Regions from separate parts of the Bordetella pertussis 18323 genome, predicted to be linked through region 2. Evidence: predicted binding sites of a transcription regulator. Region 2 holds the regulator's gene; the other holds the start of a gene.
What was found. Region 2 encodes HrcA, which represses chaperone genes, less so after heat shock. Its sites were predicted from a motif close to TTAGCACTCNNNNNNNNNGAGTGCTAA; they were not measured.

Region 1 (9,635 bases), 690 kb from region 2:
ACTGCGCGGCAGCGCTTCGGGCAGGATTGCAATCGGCACCATCGAAGACCCCTCGGTGCACGCGGCCCTGCCATCGCTGATCAAGTGGTTTCATGAACACTACCCGCTGATCGAACTCAGCATCGAATCCCGCAACTCGTCCTCGATCCGCCAGGGAATCCTCACCGGGGAAATCAACGCGGGCTTTTACGTTTCATGCACGAATGAAGCCAACCTGCGCGAGTACGAAATCGGACAGCGCGAACTGGTGGTGGTGGCCCCCCAAAGCTGGCGCGAACGTGTCGCCACGGCAACCTGGCCGGAACTCGCCAAGCTGCCGTGGGTCATGACCACGACGGGCAGCGCGCACTCCGAGATCACTGCTCAACTGTTTCGGTCCCACAACATCACCATTCGTCCCGCGCTTGAAGTCAACACCGAACGATTGCTGCGCGCCATGGTGTCGCAGGGAGTCGGGCTGGGGTTCACCCGCCGCGAATTCGCCGAGGCCGAGCAGGCGCGCGGCGCGTTTTTCATCGTTCCGATCAGCGTGCACCGCACCACCATGCATTTCGCCTACGCGCGCAGCGCCGAAACGGACCCTCTGATCCAGATCCTGTCGCGCGGCCTGGCCACGGTATTGCCTGTTGCGGAACGATTAATACCGTCTACCGCAAAACCCGCGGAAAAATAAAATTCCCAGCCACGGCGCGTTGACTTGTGCTTGCAAGTTCTGTAGATTAAATGGACATTCATTCATATTGATCTGCAGTTTGAAGTGGCCGCCTTCCTTGCCTATATGCATATTGTGAAGCGCGTGCTTCGCATTATTCAGATTCGCAATCAGGTCGATTCACTTCAATAATGAAGGAGACAAAATGACAAGGGGAATTGCCGCCGGGCTTGCCGCGACGGTTGCCGCGCCGACGCCGCTGCGCGGCACAGCCGCAACCGCGGGCCATGCGGGCCCTCTTGTGGACTCCGGCAAGGCGCGCGCCCTGGCGGCAAGCAGCGTGGGCGACAGCACGCTGTGGCCCGGCGCGCCCTCGGCGACCGGCTCCGAAATGCCGCATGCCGCACGCGGAATCGGCGCCCGGCAATAACACGCATCTTCCCGCACTGAACACATCCCGGCGGTCCGGCGGCCGCCATCCGGGCTGGCCCTTTATCCGCCCAATATTGAATGAGTATTCATACCATGCCGTTCATAAACACGGCGCCGGGCGGCACCGATATTCATGCAGCATTCATTCTGATTATTGATTATGCAGATTCAAATAACTTATTAAGGGAGACAAAATGATCAAATTAATGCTTGCCGGCCTGGCCGCACTGATGCCCATGCTGTCCATGGCGTCCGATTACCCATCCAAGCCGGTCACCCTGATAGCCGGGTTTGCAGCCGGCGGCCCCACCGATGTCATGGCGCGCGCCTTCGCCCAGCAGCTTGCCGCCGAGCTGGGGGTGCCGATAGTGGTCGAAAACCGCCCCGGCGCCGACAGCCTGCTGGCCTCCCAGGCCGTCCGGAACGCAAAGCCCGACGGCTACACCATTTATCTGGCCTCTTCCGCGCACGCCATCAATCCCAGCCTGTTCAAGGACGCGAAATTCAAGGTTCGCGACGACTTCACGCCCATTTCGACGATCGGCGAAGTGCCCAACGTCGTCGCCATTCCAACCGACCTGCCGGCCAGGACGCTGAAGGAATTCATCGACTACGCCAAGGCGCGCGACGGCCAGCTCAACTACGCGACCACGGCCAGCATCACCTATCTGCAGACCGCGCTCATGCTGAAATCCGCCGGCTTGAATTTGCAGCGGATTCCATACAAGGGCGCGGCGCCCGCGGCGGTTGCGCTGATGAGCGGCGATGTGCAGTTCATGATGAGCGGCATCGGCCCCATGGTGCCGCAGATACAGTCGCAGAAGATCCGGGCCCTGGCCGTCACCAGCGCGAAACGCAGCGCACTGCTGCCCGACCTGCCCACCGCCATCGAGGCGGGCCTGCCCGGCTTCACCAGCACGGTGTGGTACGCACTGCTGGCCCCGGCAAACGTTCCGCCAGACATCGTCAAGCGCTTGAACGAAAGCACCAGGGCCGCGCTGCAGAATCCCGACCTCATAGCCAAGCTGACGGCGCAAGGCGTGGAACAGCGGGGCTCCTCGCCCGAAGAACTGAGCCAGTTCCTGGCGGCGGAAGAAGCCAAATGGATGGCGACGGTCGATGAATTGGGCGCCAGGCAGCAATAGGGTCCCTGGGCACGGCATGCATGCAGCAAAACACCAAGAGATTCCTGCCAGGAGTGCGGCGATGAGCCCCGTAGTATCTGAAGCCAGTCCAGAACGCTGGGACGACGAGACCGACGTCCTGGTGATAGGCAGCGGGGCCGGCGGCCTGTCCGCCGCACTGTTTGCCGCGCAGGCAGGTCTGCGCGTACTGATCTGCGAAAAACTCGCCTATGTGGGCGGCACCACCGCGACCTCGGGCGGCGGCATCTGGGTGCCTGGCACCAAGGCCGGGCTGGCCGCGGGCGATACGCTCGAGGCGGCCAGGACATACCTGAAGGCGCTGCTGGGCGATTTCTACCAGGAGGAAGTGATAGACACCTACCTTGCCACGGGAGGCAAGGTCATCGACTTCCTGAATGAAAATACGGAGGTGAAGTTCGACCTGTCGAGTTGGCCGGACTATCGGTCAAGCCTGCCGGGCGGCGCGACACGCGGACGCTCGCTGTTTCCGCAACCCTTCGACGGCAAGAAGCTGGGACGCAATTTTTCCTTGCTGCATCCCCCCTTGCACCGCTTGATGGTCCTGGGCGGGCTGATGCTCGGCCCCGAAGAGGTCCATGACTTTCTGCGCCCGTTCTCATCGCCCCGGGCCCTCATGCGCGTGCTGCGCAAGCTGCTGCGGTATGGGATGGACCGTATCCGGTATGCCCGTGGCACCGACCTGCGCTCGGGCAACGCCCTGGCTGCGCGGCTTCTTTACAGTGTCGACAAACTCGGCTGCAGGATTCTGACCCAGGCCGACCTTGAAAGCCTGGCGATCGACCATGACCGGGTGATCGGCGCGACCGTGGTCGTCGGCGGCGTGCCCAAGCGTATCCGGGCGTCGAAAGCCGTGTTGCTTGCCACTGGCGGGTTCGCGCACAACCAGGAAATGCTGCGGCGCTACGGCCCGGCGACTCCGCATCGCTTCAGCCTGTGCAACCCCGCCTGCACGGGCGCAGGGATCCAGGCGGCGCTGGATGCGGGCGCCTCGGTAGACCGCGAGCTCAGCAGCGTCGGCTTCTGGACCCCCGCGTCGGCCAGCCGCGAAAAGAACGGCGCCGATACTCCCGTCATCTACGGCTATCTCGATCGCGGCCGGCCCGGGGTGATCGCGGTCAACGAACAAGGGGAACGGTTTGTCAACGAGGCCAACTCTTACCACGATATCGTCACCGCGATCTTCGCCAACGGCGGGGCGGATGGAAAACCCTTCTACTTCATCACCGACCGCGAGTTCGTCCGCAGGCACGGATTGGGGCTCATACGGCCCTGGCCATGGAACCGCTCGCTGCGCCCCTGGATTCGCCGTGGCTACATCACCGTCGCCAGCACGCTCGACAAGCTGGGCCCGAAGATCGGCATCGATCCAGGCGCCCTGGCCGCCGCCGTGCAGCGCCACAACCAAAGCGCCCGCACGGGCCAGGACCCCGACTTCCACAAGGGGGCCTCGGCCTACAACAGAATGTTCGGCCACAATATGACCTGGCCCAACCCCAATCTCGCGCCTATCGAAACGCCGCCTTTTGTCGCCCTGCGGATCCACCCCGCGACGATAGGCACCGCGATGGGCCTGAAGACCAGCGCGTCCGGGCAGGCCCTGAATGCCGCAGGGCAACCCATATCCGGCCTGTATGCCTGCGGCAACAACCAGGCCTCGCCGTTTCGGGGCTTCTACCCCGGCGGATCGACACTGGGGCCCGCGATCGTGGGCGCCTACCTTGCCGTCCAGTCGCTCTCGAAACCGTGACGCGGCGCCAGCCCTTGAGACCACCACCTTACCAGGATGACATATGACGAAGGCCCTGCTGCTTGCCATGATGACCCCGCCCGGGGACCTGGAAGAAGAGTTCAACGAGTGGTACGACACGGAACACTTTCCGCGCCTGTCGACGGTTCCCGGCTTCGATCGCTCGTCGCGGTATGTCGCGGTAAAAGGATGGCCCAAATATGTGGCCCTGTACGACCTTGCCTCGGTCGATGCGCTTGAACACCCCCAGTACACGCGCGCTCCGGGCGCCCGCTTCTCGCCCTGGGCGCAGCGCATCCTGACCAAGCTGCATGGCCAGTACCGGTTTTCCGGCGACCAGATATACCCCGGCCCCGCCTTGATGGGAGATCGGGGCCGGCCGCTGCAAGTGGCGGTGATGCGTTTTCGCGAGATGCCGGGCGCCCATGAGGTAGCGCTCATCGAGGGGCTGCAGGCCATCGTGGATTCGTCTGAAGATCTGCTTCAGGCCAGGGTTTTCAGGGGATCCGGGCCACTGCAGGGCGACTATATCGCGCTGGTGGAATGCCGCGCGCACGACCCGCGGATTCCGGTCACCGCCAGCGCCCTTGGACCGGCGGCCGACCATCTGGACCTGATGACGTTCTACATCCCGTATTGGCGCAGAGGCTACGTGCCTTCGGTTTTCGAGGCTCAGTAAAAGAGCGCCCCCTGCCTTCCCGCCGCACGCCGCCCCCGGCGCGCAGGCGTGCACAAGTCACACTACCAAAGGTTCATCATGCCCACGGCCATACGCATCGGCGTCTTGATTCCAGAGAACAACACCAGGGTGGCAGAGGAACTGCCGCTCTGGCTGCCCGGCTGCCGCCTTGAAGTCGTCAAAATCCCACGAGACAAAGGCCTGCTGAATGCGGCGGCCTTGCCGGCCTACAAGGAAAACGCGCTGGCCCTGGCCAGGGAAAAGCTGGGTACCGGCGACATCGATGTCGTGGCATATGGCTGCACGGCCGCCGGATTCCTGCTGGGCCCCGTGGGCGACCAGGAACTGGCGCGCCAACTGCGCGAAAACACCGGCAAGCCCGTCGCGACCATAGCCAGCTCCATGACGTCCGTGCTGACCCAGGACGGCATACGCAAGGTTGCGGTGGTGACCCCGTACTCGGATGCCGTCAATGCCCAGCTGAAAGGCTTCATTTCAAATGCCGGCATCGAGATCGCCGCCTTCGACAGCCTGTACGCCAAGGATGTGGATGAGCTGGGCAGAATCAGCGCCCAGGCCGTCTCGCATATCGCCAGGCAGACCATGAACGACGATTGCGAAGCGATGTTCATCGCCTGTGCGCAATTGCCCACCTTCAACGTGCTGCACCAGCTTGAAACCGAATTCGGCCGGCCGGTCTATTCGTCGATCCAGGCCATGGCAACGCAAATCCAGGCAATCGCATCATGACCCACTCCAAAGCCCTGCTGCTTGTCTCCATGGAACCGCCCGCCGGCATGGAAGCGGAATTCAACGACTGGTACGACACCGAGCACCTGCCGGAACGGGCCGGCCTGCCAGGATTCGAGACCGCCCTGCGATACGTGTGCGTGGCGGGCTGGCCGCGCTACCTGGCCTTGTATGACCTGTCGAATATCGAGGTCCTGGACGACAAGCCCTACCAGGACGTATCCGGCGAGCGCTTCAGCCCATGGAGCAAACGCGTGCTCAACCGGGTGCGCGGCCAGTCGCGCATGGCCGCGCAGCAGGTCTATCCCCGGCAGGCCATCACGCAACGCGCGCCAAGGCTGCTGCTGCTGAGGTTCGTCGGCTTGACGCTGCAACACGAGGCAGACCTAGTAAGCACGCTGCGCAGCGCTTTCTCGAACCGGGCCGGCGTTCAGCAGCTTCGCGTGTATCGCGAGCCCGCCGATAACGGCCCACGATTCCTGGCCTTGGTTGAAGCCCACGAATCCTTCTCGCACCAGGAAAAAACCTCTGGACTGGGCCCCTACGCCAGGCACTTGGACATGATCAACGAGTACACCCCATACTGGACGCGTGGCGCCTTGCACGGCGTGTATCCCGAGAGCTGAGCCCAGCAACGCCGCCCCCTGCCCGCCCTGGCGCAACGGCCGCACCGCCTCGCGCTTGAACCCGGCCGCCGATTCCCGGGCCTCGCCATGCGCCCGCCCCGGTCTCGCCGCCCCGGCGGCAAGGCGCCGTATCTGCGAGGGGGGATTCCGGCGTCTCCGGGCGTGGCGGCCTGCAGCGAAGACCCGCCAATATGTAACAAGCACCGCCTCCCCCCTTGAACCCTGCGGAAGCATCCCTATAATTAGCACTCGTCGCCAGTGAGTGCTAACAACAGGCTCCCCGCGCCAAATACCGATCATTTTTCTTCTTTTCTTTAGAAACAGGAGTTCCTCATGGCCCTGCGTCCCCTGCACGATCGCGTGATCGTCAAACGCCTGGACAACGAGCGCAAGACTGCCTCGGGCATCGTCATTCCCGACAGCGCCGCCGAAAAGCCGGATCAAGGTGAAGTCGTGGCCGTCGGCCCCGGCAAGAAGACCGAAGACGGCAAGATCCTGCCGGTCGACCTGAAGGCTGGCGACAAGGTCCTGTTCGGCAAGTACGCCGGCCAGACCGTCAAGGTCGATGGCGAAGAGCTGCTCGTCATCCGCGAGGACGAAATCCTCGCCGTGATCCAGTAATTGCGTAACCGAATTCTCTAAGGAAGCTAACAATGGCTGCCAAGCAAGTTCTGTTTGCCGACGAAGCCCGCGTGCGCATCGTGCGCGGCGTGAACGTCCTCGCCAACGCCGTCAAGACCACCCTGGGCCCCAAGGGTCGCAACGTCGTGCTGGAGCGCTCGTTCGGCGCCCCGACGGTGACCAAGGACGGCGTGTCCGTCGCCAAGGAAATCGAACTGAAGGACAAGTTCGAGAACATCGGCGCCCAGCTGGTCAAGGACGTTGCCTCCAAGACCTCCGACAACGCCGGTGACGGCACCACCACCGCCACCGTGCTGGCCCAGGCCGTCGTTCAGGAAGGCCTGAAGTACGTCGCCGCCGGCTTCAACCCGATCGACCTCAAACGCGGCATCGACAAGGCCGTGGCCGCCGCCGTGGAAGAGCTGAAGAAACTGTCCAAGCCGGTCACCACCAGCAAGGAAATCGCCCAGGTTGGCTCGATCTCGGCCAACAGCGATGCCTCGATCGGCCAGATCATCGCTGACGCGATGGACAAGGTCGGCAAGGAAGGCGTGATCACCGTCGAAGACGGCAAGTCGCTGGAAAACGAACTGGATGTCGTCGAAGGCATGCAATTCGACCGCGGCTACCTGTCGCCCTACTTCATCAACAGCCCGGAAAAGCAAGTCGCCGCGCTGGACGATCCGTATGTCCTGATCTACGACAAGAAGGTCAGCAACATCCGTGACCTGCTGCCCGTGCTGGAGCAAGTCGCCAAGTCGAGCCGTCCGCTGCTGATCATCGCCGAAGACGTCGAAGGCGAAGCGCTGGCCACCCTGGTCGTGAACAACATCCGCGGCATCCTGAAGACCACCGCCGTCAAGGCCCCGGGCTTCGGCGACCGTCGCAAGGCCATGCTGGAAGACATCGCCATCCTGACGGGCGGCACGGTGATCTCCGAAGAAACCGGCATGTCGCTGGAAAAGGCCACGCTGCAGGATCTGGGCCAGGCCAAGCGCATCGAAGTGGCCAAGGAAAACACCACGATCATCGACGGCGCCGGCGACGGCAAGTCGATCGAAGCGCGCGTCAAGCAGATCCGCGCCCAGATCGAGGAAGCCACCTCGGACTACGACCGCGAGAAGCTGCAAGAGCGCGTGGCCAAGCTGGCCGGCGGCGTTGCCGTGATTCGCGTCGGTGCTGCCACCGAAGTCGAAATGAAGGAAAAGAAGGCTCGCGTCGAAGACGCCCTGCACGCCACGCGTGCCGCGGTGGAAGAAGGCGTGGTTCCTGGCGGTGGCGTTGCGCTGCTGCGCGCCAAGCAGGCCATCACTGGCCTGAAGGGCGACACGGCTGACCAGAACGCCGGCATCAAGCTGATCCTGCGCGCTGTCGAAGAGCCCCTGCGCACCATCGTCACCAACGCCGGCGACGAAGCCAGCGTGGTGGTCAACACCGTGCTCAACGGCAAGGGCAACTACGGCTACAACGCCGCGACCGGCGAGTACGGCGACCTGGTCGAGCAAGGCGTGCTGGACCCGACCAAGGTCACCCGCACCGCGCTGCAGAACGCCGCTTCGGTGGCCAGCCTGCTGCTGACGGCCGAAGCCGCCGTGGTCGAGCTGATGGAAAACAAGCCCGCTGCTGCTCCGGCAATGCCCGGCGGCATGGGCGGCATGGGCGGCATGGGCGGCATGGACTTCTAAGTCCCGCCTTCCCGGCCGAAACCGCCGCGGCTTGCCGCGGCGCGGCCTTCCCAAAAAAAACCCCGCCAGGTTCGCCTGGCGGGGTTTTTCATTGGAGCTCGCTCAGAAGCTGTAGCGGTAGCCGGCGTGGAACGACCACGGAATGTTGATCCGGTCGCCCGCCGCGTACTCGTACGAAGCATAGAGGTTGTGCCCCTTGCCCAACGCGGCGTCGACGCCCGCGCCCAGTTCCACGCGGCCGTGGCGGCCTGCGCCGGCATGGCCAATGCCATTGGTGCGCACATCGCCCGTGCTTTTGAACTCCTGCGTCCAGCCGAGCCTGGCGTAGGGCTGCACGATGTTGCCGCCGGCCAGGGCGATGCGGCGGCCGAAGCGCAAGCCCAGGCGGCCCAGCGTGGCGGTGTTGGCGTCCACCTTGACGCGCAGGCCATTGCTGGCGCGATAGCGCTTGCCTGACGTGCGCCACAGCATGACCTCGGCCTGCGGTTCGGCGAACCAGTCGTTGGGCAGCTCGAACCGGCGCCCGCCTTCGAGCGACCATGCGGCGCCGCTTGTGCGGTAGTCGGCGGTGACGCGGCCGCCATCGGTGCCGGCAATGTTGTATTGCTGATCGTAGCGGCCCAGCCGCAGCACGGTGTCGAGATAGTAGCCGCCATCGCCGACATAGGCGGCGTAGCCGCCGACGTGCAGGCCCTTGACCTTGCCGCCACCGTCGCCGGGATAGGTGCGGTCGGCATAGGTGTAGCCGAGCAGGCCGCCGGCGTACCAGCGCCCGCCCGACGCGCTCCAGCCACGGTCCAGGCCGATCTCCAGCCCGCTGACCGTCTGGTCGTAGGCGCGGGCGTGGCGGTTGCTGATCTGCTGGCGCTCGCTGAACGTACGCGCCCATGGCCCGCCGGCGTCGGCGCGCAGGCGCAGCTCGCCCAGGCGCTTGTCCAGCGCGTTGGACTCGGCCAGGGCGATGCTGGAAAGATCCGCCGCGTTCACGGCGGCATTGGCCGCCCCCGACAGGGCCTGGCCCGCGCGCTGCAAGCTCCAGACATGCGTCTTCGGATCCTCCGCCAGGCTGTAGCGCCACGTGCCCAGGTCAACCGCCTTGCCGACGTTGGCCAGCCGGAAGGTGGCGTTGCCCTGCCCCTGGGTATGCACCAGGCCCAGGCGGGCGCCCCGGCTGTCGGCCTCGCCTCCGGCATTGCGCACCAGCACGCGGTGCTGGCCATCGGCGCGGCCGGTGACCCGCAACTGGTCGTTCTGCCCGGCGGCGACGTTGGTGTTCA
Region 2 (9,635 bases):
CACGTCGACCTCGGTCACGCCCTGCCGGGCCAGTTCCGCCAGGGTGGGCTCGGTATAGGGTTCGAGCCAGCGCGCCGAGCCGAACCGGCTCTGGAATGTCACCTCGACCTCGTCCTCGCGCAGGCCCAGGCGCTCGCGCAGCAGGCGCGCGGTATCGAGGCAATCGCGGTAGTAGGGGTCGCCCAGTTCGATCGAATAGCGCGGCAGCCCATGAAAGCTCATGACCAGCTTCTGGGGCCGGCCGTGGGCCTGCCAGAATTCGGCGATGCGTCCGGCCTGCGCCTCGACGTAGGCCGGGTCGTTGTGGAAGCGCTTGACGAAGCGCAGCGCCGGCTGGTCGCGCAGGCGCCCCGCGTGGCGCGTCACGGCATCGACCACCGTGGCCGTGGTGCTGGCCGCGTATTGCGGGTACAGCGGCACGGCCAGGATGTGATCGCAGCCGCGCTCGCGCAAGGCCGTGATCGCCGCCGGGATCGACGGCTTGCCATAGCGCATGGCCAGCTCCACCTCGGCATGCACTCCGCGCGCGGCCAGGCCCTGGCGCACCCCTGCGGCCTGCCTCTGGCTGTAGACCAGCAGGGGCGAGCCCTCCTCCATCCAGATGCCGGCATAGCGCGGCGCCAGCTTCTTGGGCCGCATGGTCAATACCAGCCCGTGCAGGATGGGCATCCACAGATAGCGCGGAATCTCGATCACGCGCGGGTCGGACAGGAATTCGCCCAGGTACCGCCGTATCGCGCCGCGCGTGGGCTCATCGGGGGTGCCCAGGTTGACCAGCAGCACGCCGACGCGCCCCGGTCCGCATGGCGGCGGGTTTTCGTCGAAAGGGTCCTGCGCGGGGGTTTCGGGCAGATAGCGTTCGGGCCAAAGGTACTTGAACAGGCGAAGAAACACGAAGACACCTCTCAAGGCGCCGCCCCGCGCGCAGGCGGTATCCGGCCCGAAATGGGATTATTGGTTGTGGCTCAAGGCGTTGGACAGCAAGCGCGCAGTGATGTCGACAATGGGGATGACCCGCTCGTACGCCATCCGGGTAGGGCCGATGACCCCCAGCGTGCCGATGACCTTGCCATCCACGCCATACGGCGCCGTGATGACCGACACTTCTTCCATCGGCACCAGCTGCGAATCGCCGCCGATGTAGATCTGCACCCCTTGCGCGCGGCTGGAGACGTCCAGCAACTGCAGCAGATCGGTTTTCTTTTCGAACAACGAGAACATCTTGCGCAGCCGGTCCATGTCGGAAGCGATGTCGGTCACGTCCAGCAGCTTGCGCTCGCCGGAGATCACCACCGCCTCGCCGTCGTCGGCCGCCTCGGCGCCGGCCTCGACCGCCGCCTGCATCAGGCGCGAGATATCGTCGCGCAGTTGCGCCAGTTCGGTCGACAGCGTGCGGCGCACGGCATCGAACGACTTGCCGGAGAAGTGCACGTTGAAGAAATTGCCCGCCTCCAGCAGCTCGGCTTCGGTGTAGTCGCGCTGCGCCGACAGGATGCGGTTCTGCACATCGCCCTCGGGGGTCACGATGATCAGCAGCACCCGCTTGTCGGACAGGCGGATGAACTCGATCTGGCGGAAAATCTGGGTCCGCTTGGGCGTGAGCACCACGCCGGCGAACTGGGTGAGGTTGGACAGCAGCGCCGCCGCCGCGTTGACCGCCCGGCTGGGCTCGGACACGGGCAGCAGCTCGCCGATATGGGCGGGCTCGAACTGGTAGGCGCGCACCGCCAGCAGCGAATCGACGAACATGCGATACCCGCGCGGCGTGGGCACCCTTCCAGCCGAGGTGTGGGGGCTGTGGATCAGCCCCAGCTCTTCCAGGTCGGCCATGACATTGCGTATCGTGGCCGGCGACAGATCGAACACTTTGGAAAGCGTGCGTGAGCCGACCGGTTGCCCGTCGGCGATGTAGCGTTCGATCAACGCCTTGAGCAATGCGCGTGCGCGGTCATCCATGAGCGTATTTTAGGGAAACTTTCAACAAAGGGGCGTTTTTTGTCCAGCACGGCAATATGCGGCCCCATATAATCGCAAAATCGGCATCTCAAAACACACTTTACGCGGCTCGCCATGTACTTTCCCATTGTCGCCCTGATCGGCAGATACCAGGACACCGGCCTGGACGCACCGCTGACCGCGCTGGCGCAAATGCTGACGCAGGCCGGCCGCCGCGTGCTGGTCGAGGCCGAGACGGCGCGCAACGCCGGCGTCAGCGGCTATCCCGTGGCCGACTGGGATGAAATCGGCCGCACCGCCACGCTGGCGGTCGTGATGGGCGGCGACGGCACCGTGCTGGGCGCGGCGCGCCACCTCGCGCCGTACGGCGTGCCGCTGATCGGCATCAACCACGGGCGGCTGGGCTTCATCACCGACATTCCGCTGCAGGATGCCCACGACGCGCTGGGCCGCGTGCTGGAAGGCAACTACCAGGCCGAGGACCGCATGCTGCTGCAAGGCGGCGTCTGGCGCGGCGAGCAGCAGATGTACTCGGCCTCGGCCGTCAACGACGTGGTGCTCAACCGCGCCGGCCGCGGCGGCATGATCGAAGTGCGGGTCGAACTCGACGGCGCCTTCATGTACACGCAGCGCGCCGACGGCCTGATCATCGCCACGCCCACCGGCTCCACCGCCTACTCGCTGTCGGCCAACGGCCCCATCCTGCATCCCGGCATGAATGCCATGGTGCTGGTGCCGGTCGCGCCCCAGACCCTCTCCAACCGCCCGATCGTCATTCCCGACAGCGGCGTGCTCAACATGACGCTGACGGCCATGGGGCGGGTGGAAATCGGCGCCAGCGTGCATTTCGACATGCAGACCTGGTCCGACCTGCAGCCGGGCGACCGCATCACGGTGCAGCGCGCCCCGCATATCATCCGCTTCGTGCACCCCGAAGGCTACAGCTTCTTCTCCACCCTGCGCCGCAAGTTGCACTGGAACCTGATGCCGCAGGCCACCGACAACCTTGAGTAGCCCGTCGCGTCCGCCATGTTGCGAACCCTCCATATCCGCGATTTCGTCATCGTCGAACAGACCGAGCTCCACTTCGGCGACGGCTTTACCGTCTTTTCCGGCGAAACCGGCGCCGGCAAGTCGATCCTGATCGATGCGCTGGCCCTGACGCTGGGCGAGCGCGGCGACGCCTCGATGCTGCGCGAAGGCGCGGCGCGCGCCGATATCACCGCCGTCTTCGACGCCCCGCCCGCCCTGCGCGACTGGCTGGCCGAACGCGAACTCGACAGCGGCGACGAACTGGCGCTGCGCCGCGTCATCGACAGCCAGGGCCGCAGCCGCGCCTACATCAACGGCATGCCGGCCACGATCGCCCAATTGCGCGAGCTCGGCGACGGACTGGTCGACATCCACGGCCAGCACGCCCACCAAAGCCTGATGCGCCCCGAGGCCCAGCGCGACCTGCTCGACGCCCACGGCGGGCACGCCGAACTGCGCCAGACGGTGGCGCAGGCCTGGAAGCAATGGCGCGCGCTGGCCCGCCAGCTCGATACCGCCGAGCAGGACGCCGAGGCGCTGGCCGCCGAACGCGACCGCCTGCAATGGCAGTCGGACGAACTGGACCGCCTGGGGCTGGGTCCGGACGAATGGGATGCGCTGCAAACCGAGCACACCCGGCTGTCGCACGCCCAGTCGCTGCTGGACGGGGCCTCGCGCATCCTCGAGGCGCTGGACGGCGAGCACGACTCGGCCCAGCACCGCCTCAATGGCGCCGCCCACCAATTGCAGCAGATGCTGCGCCACGACCCCGCCCTGCAAGGCATCGGCGACGAACTCGAATCGGCCCGCATCGCGATCACCGAAGCCGTCTCCGACCTGAACAACTACGTCAGCCGGGTCGAACTGGACCCGCAGCGCCTGGCCGATGTCGAAGCCCGGCTGAGCGCCGTGTTCGAGACCGCCCGCAAGTTCAAGTGCGAACCGCACGACCTGCCCGCGCTGCGCGACTCCCTGCACGGCAAGCTGGCCGAAATGCAGGCCGCCAGCGACGTGCAGGCGCTACGCGCGCAGGCCGAGGCGGCGCAGGCCCGATACGAAGCCGCGGCGGCGCGCCTGTCGGCCGCGCGGCGCAAGATCGCCAAGGATCTCGGCAAGCAGGTCACCCAGGCCATGCAGACCCTGTCCATGCAGGGCGGGCGTTTCGAGGCGGCCCTGACCGGCGGCGCGCCGTCGGCGCATGGCAGCGAGCAGGTGGAGTTCCTGGTCGCGGGCCACGCGGGCAGCACGCCGCGGCCATTGGCCAAGGTGGCCTCGGGGGGCGAACTGTCGCGTATTTCGCTGGCGCTGTCGGTGATCGCCAGCCGCGCCGCGCGCGTGCCCACCCTGATCTTCGACGAGGTCGACAGCGGCGTGGGCGGCGCGGTGGCGGAAGCGGTCGGCAAGCTGCTGCGCGAACTGGGCCAGCGCCACCAGGTGCTGTGCGTGACGCACCTGCCGCAAGTGGCGGCCTGCGCCCATGCGCAGTATCGCGTCAGCAAGGTCGAAAGCGGCGGTTCCACGCGCTCGCGCATCGCCGAGCTGGATGCCGAGGCGCGGGTCGAGGAAGTCGCGCGCATGCTGGGCGGCATCAAGATCACGGCCACCACCCGCGACCACGCACGCGAAATGCTGGGCGGCCATACCGCGCCGGCGGCCTGAGCGCGCCTGCTACCAAACCGCAAAAAAAAACCTCCAGGCTTGCGCCTGGAGGCAGGGTTGGTAGAGCCGGAGGATCAGCGGCCCTTCTGACAGTTTCCGCAAATGCCGTACAACACCATGGCATGGCTTTCGAGCACAAAGCCGTTGTCCTTCGCCACCTTGTATTGACGCTTCTCAATATCGGGATCCGAAAACTCGAATACCGTACCGCAATTGGTGCAGATGAGGTGATCGTGGTGATCGCCATCATTCAGCTCGAACACCGCCTTGCCGGTATCGAACTGGCTACGCGTGAGGATGCCCGCCTGCTCGAACTGCGTCAGCACGCGATATACCGTCGCCAGCCCGATTTCCACATTCTCGGCGATCAGCGCGCGATAGACATCTTCCGCGCTGAGGTGGCGGAGGTCGGATTTACGAAAAATGTCAAGGATCTTCAGGCGGGGAAACGTCGCCTTCAGGCCCATGTTTTTCAGTTCGCTTTGGTCGCTCATGGTGTAATCGCTCTCCATCCGCGGTGGCATGGGGGGTCGATGGTCGACGCAAGCCAGCGTAGCCATCACCCGCTGCCCCACGGAACTATCGTTATGAAACCTTTATGATAACGGTTTTATCCGTTTCCAATAATAGGGGCGCTAGTGTCCATGATCGCACGTATTTCCCTGCGGCCTCTGAAGGGGCTCGCGGTGGCTGTCCTGGCAGCCTCCGCCCTGACCGCCTGCTCGTCCGGCAAATGGGGATTCCCCTACAAGGCCGGCGTCCAGCAAGGCAACTGGATCACCAAAGAGCAGGTCGCCCTGCTGCAGCAAGGCATGTCGCGCGAACAGGTGCGCTTCGCCCTGGGCAGCCCCACGCTGACCAGCGTGCTGCACGCCGATCGCTGGGATTACCCCTACTACTTCAAGCCCGGCTACGGCAAGGCGCAGGAACGCCAGTTCACCGTGTGGTTCGAGAACGACCACCTGGTACGCTGGAGCGGGGATGAACAGCCCGACCTCCAGCCGTTCCAGATCGAGAAAGTGAACGCCAAGCAGGAAGAAAAAGCCGACGCCCAGGTGGATACGGCCGAGAAGCGCCAGGAAGGCATCGACAAGGCTGAAAAAGTCCGGCCCCATGTCGATGTCACGACGCCGGACAACCCCACCCTCGACTACCCGGGCGAGCCGGGCCAAACCTTCGAACCGCTCAAGTAAATGACGCAAGCCACCCCCCAGCGCATCGCCATCGCGGGCGCCAGCGGCCGCATGGGCCAGATGCTGATCGAAGCCGTCCTCGACACCGAGGGCGTCGAACTGGCCGTAGCGCTGGACCGCGCCGGCTCGCCCTCGATCGGCCAGGACGCGGGCGCCGCGTTGGGGCGCCCCTGCGGCGTCACCATCACCGACCAGCTCGACGCCCTGGCGCAGGCCGACTGCCTGATCGACTTCACCCGGCCCGAAGGCACGCTGCAGCACCTGCAGGCCTGCCTCAGGCATGACGTGAAGATGGTGATCGGCACCACCGGCTTCGACAGCAGCGGCCGCGCCGAAATCAAGGTCGCCGCCCAGAAGATCGCCATCGTCTTCGCCCCCAACATGAGCGTGGGCGTCAATGCCACCCTCAAGCTGCTGGACATGGCCGCGCGCATCCTCAACTCGGGGTACGACGTCGAGATCTTCGAGGCGCACCACCGCAACAAGGTCGACGCGCCCTCGGGCACGGCCCTGATCATGGGCGAGACGGTGGCTTCGGCCTGGGACGTCGCCCTGCCCGACGTCGCCACGTGGACCCGCCACGGCGACACCGGGGTGCGCAAGCCCGGCACCATCGGTTTCTCGGTGGTGCGCGGCGGCGACATCGTCGGCGATCACACGGTGTTCTTCTGCGGCACGGGCGAACGCATCGAGATCTCGCACCGTTCCAGCAGCCGCGCCACGTACGCGCAGGGCGCCGTGCGCGCGGCGCGCTTCCTGGCGCGCCAGGACAACGGCCTGTACGACATGCAGGCCGTACTGGGCCTGTAAGCCAGGCGGCGGCGCGGCGCCATGCCGCGCCCGCCTTCAGCGGGCCGGCACCACGACCGGCTCGGGCTCGAGCCTCACTCCATAGCGCCGCTCGACGTCGCCCTGGATGGCGGCCGCCAGCGCCATGATGTCGCGCGCCTGCGCGCCGCCTCGATTGACCAGCACCAGCGCCTGCCGATCGTGCACGCCCGCGGCGCCCAGCTGGCGCCCCTTCCACCCGCATTGATCGATCAGCCAGCCGGCGGCCAGCTTGTAGCGGCCATCGGGCTGCGGATACGAAACCAGGCCGGGGAAACGGCCAAGCAGCGCCTGCCGCGTGCCCGCGTCCACCAAGGGATTCTTGAAAAAGCTGCCGGCATTGCCCACCACGGCGGGATCGGGCAGCTTGGCGCGCCGGATCGCACACACCGCGTCATACACGGCGCGGGCGGTCGGCGCGGCGCCGTCCAGCGCGGCATGCCGCTGCAGGTCGGGATAGTCCAGCACCGGCTGCCAGGGCCGCGGCAGCGCGAATCGCACCGAGCCGATCACCCAGGCGCCCGGCTCCTGGTGCTTGAAGAAACTGTCGCGATAGGCAAAGCGGCATTCGGCGGCGCCCATCTCCACCCAGCGCCCGCCCTTGACGTCCCAGGCCGTAAGGCTGTGGAAGCGATCGGCCAGCTCGACGCCGTAGGCGCCGATGTTCTGCACCGGTGCGGCCCCGACCGTGCCCGGGATCAGGGCCAGGTTCTCCAGCCCGTCCCAGCCATTGTCGACGCAGGCCGTGACGAAACCGTGCCAATTCTCGCCCGCCGCGGCTTCGACGACCCAGGCGTCGGCGCACTGCCCCACCAGGCGCACGCCAGGCAGGCGCACCTGCGCCACCAGGCCGTCGATGCTGGCGGGCAACACCACGTTGCTGCCGCCGCCCAGCACCACCAGCTGGCGAAAGCGCGGCGCCAGCGCCGACAGCGCCGGCAGCTGCGAGGGCTCGGTCAGCGCGACAAAGGCCGGTGCGTGGGACGCCAGGCCCAGGGTGTTGAAACAACGCAAATCCTGCGCCTGGGGCGCCAGGGGCGCGACGGGCTCGATACGGGCAGGAACAGTTGACATGGACACGGTTGGTTATGCTATAGTTTTTGTCTTCGCTCATCTTACACAAGAATTTGAGTAGCGCTTTCACCAGGCGCGACAAACTCGAAGAACTCATGTAGAATGCGCGGCTCGCGATGAGAGCGGCAGATGGCAGCAACATGACATTTGCCTAGGCATCGGCGAGAACCAGGCAGTATTTCGCGGGAATAGCTCAGTTGGTAGAGCGCAACCTTGCCAAGGTTGAGGTCGCGAGTTCGAGACTCGTTTCCCGCTCCAGATTCAAAAAAGGCCCAAACTTCGGTTTGGGCCTTTTTGTTTTTGCATGAGCGTCCTGGCTCAAGCCCGCCGCAAAAAGGGCAGCACCAGCGAAAGGAATTCCTCGGTGCGGGTTTCCGGGAACATATGCCCTCCTTCGCCGAGCACGATGAGGCGCGCATCGCTTATCGATGCCGCGGCAGACTGCGCAAACCACGCGGGCATCACGAGATCGTCCCTGGCGGCCATCACCAGCGTCGAGCTCGAGATGAGCGGATACAAGGGGCGCGCGTCGAATCGCAGGATGGCTTCCAGGCGCGCCCGCAAACCTGCCGCATCCGTTTTTATCCCGGCGGCGTCGGCCGCCGCGGCGGCGAACCGTGACGCATGCTCGCGGCGATAGCGCGGCGGATACAACAGCACCGCATTGAACTGGGCGTACAACTCGGCAGGCATGCCGTCCGCCGCTGCCATCCGAACGTGCTGGATCAGATCGAGCAGATCGTCGCCATGCGTCCAGGGCGCCGCCAGCACCAGCTTCTCCACGCGGCCTGGATGGCGGGCGGCGACTACCGTGACCTTTCCGGTTCCGGTCGACAGCCCGATCAGACGGACACGCTCGAACTTGAGGTGGTCCATCAAAGCGACGATGTCGTCGGCCAGCGCCTCGATCGCCTGGCCTTGCGGTCCCGGACTGCTTTTCCCGGTCCCGCGCTGGTGGTATGTCACGACGGAATACTCGCGCGCAAGCTGCGCGATCATTTCCTGACGAGATTGCGGCCCGGTGCCCAGGCCCGTCGTCATGACCAGCGGGGGGCCGTCCCCGACGACGTCATAGTGAATCTGAACGTCGCCAAGCTGCATGTGAGGCATGATTGATTCCGCCTAATCGAGATGAGATGAACCGGCGTCGGCCAGGAGGCCCGACAGATACCGAAGCAGCATCGGCGCGATGACATTGCTGTCGAACATCACGTCGATGCGTGCCAGGACATTCCCGCCATCGACGGCCAACCCGGCGTACCCGCAACAGTCGACGAACTTGGCGACACGTTCGGCCTGCGTCATCGGATTGTCCGCACTGCCCTTGGGAGCACCCACTACGCGTTCCAGTATGGTGCCATCGCACAAGGTCACGCGGGTACGAAGCGCAGCGGTCATCTCCGTTCCCGATGATATAGCCTGCCCTTGCGGGACATCCTGGACGTGGAGACAGACCCGCGCCATGATGCCGGCAAGCTGCGGGTCGGCGACCCGCTGCGGCGTGAAGTCTCCCAACCTGAGCGAGCCGCCATGCAGCAGCCTGGCCGCGCAATAGGGAAGGCTGAAGCGAGCCTGCATCGCGCCGACGGGTTGATCGAAGCGCAGATTCCGCCGTTGCACGGGCGTCAGCCAGGTATCGATACGATCGACATTGCGCGCGTCGAGCTCGCCGCTGGCCATCAATTGGGCAATCGCATCAAGCGTTTTGTGGGCGGAGGCACAGCACGGGAAAAACTTCTGGATGAGCTCGGGCGCGTCCAGCGCATAATCCGAGCCCAGCCCCTCGAGCGCCGCCGCGCCCGCTCCCGGCCCATGGCGCGCGGCCATGAGCGACAGCCATCCGCCCTCTCCGAGGAAGGGTTCCTGGCTGCCTTCGATGCCCGCTTGCGCCAG

Region 1: the regulator HrcA is predicted to act here: its motif matches at 6,295-6,321, upstream of groES (co-chaperone GroES).

The regions. Positions count from the first base shown of each region.
Region 1 covers NC_018518.1:959,254-968,888, reverse strand. The annotation lists gene BN118_RS04600 (LysR family transcriptional regulator) at 1-673, shown strand, start outside; gene BN118_RS19830 (hypothetical protein) at 858-1,082, shown strand; gene BN118_RS04595 (tripartite tricarboxylate transporter substrate binding protein) at 1,279-2,229, shown strand; gene BN118_RS04590 (FAD-dependent oxidoreductase) at 2,291-3,997, shown strand; gene BN118_RS04585 (DUF4286 family protein) at 4,041-4,676, shown strand; gene BN118_RS04580 (maleate cis-trans isomerase family protein) at 4,725-5,426, shown strand; gene BN118_RS04575 (DUF4286 family protein) at 5,423-6,052, shown strand; gene groES (co-chaperone GroES) at 6,386-6,673, shown strand; gene groL (chaperonin GroEL) at 6,706-8,358, shown strand; gene brkA (serum resistance autotransporter BrkA) at 8,461-9,635, opposite strand, start outside.
Region 2 covers NC_018518.1:1,654,239-1,663,873, reverse strand. The annotation lists gene hemH (ferrochelatase) at 1-894, opposite strand, end outside; gene hrcA (heat-inducible transcriptional repressor HrcA) at 952-1,956, opposite strand; gene BN118_RS07855 (NAD kinase) at 2,071-2,970, shown strand; gene recN (DNA repair protein RecN) at 2,986-4,647, shown strand; gene fur (ferric iron uptake transcriptional regulator) at 4,722-5,141, opposite strand; gene BN118_RS07840 (outer membrane protein assembly factor BamE) at 5,292-5,840, shown strand; gene dapB (4-hydroxy-tetrahydrodipicolinate reductase) at 5,841-6,650, shown strand; gene murB (UDP-N-acetylmuramate dehydrogenase) at 6,687-7,742, opposite strand; tRNA gene BN118_RS07825 (tRNA-Gly) at 7,925-8,000, shown strand; gene BN118_RS07820 (alpha/beta fold hydrolase) at 8,061-8,852, opposite strand; gene BN118_RS07815 (MmgE/PrpD family protein) at 8,865-9,635, opposite strand, start outside.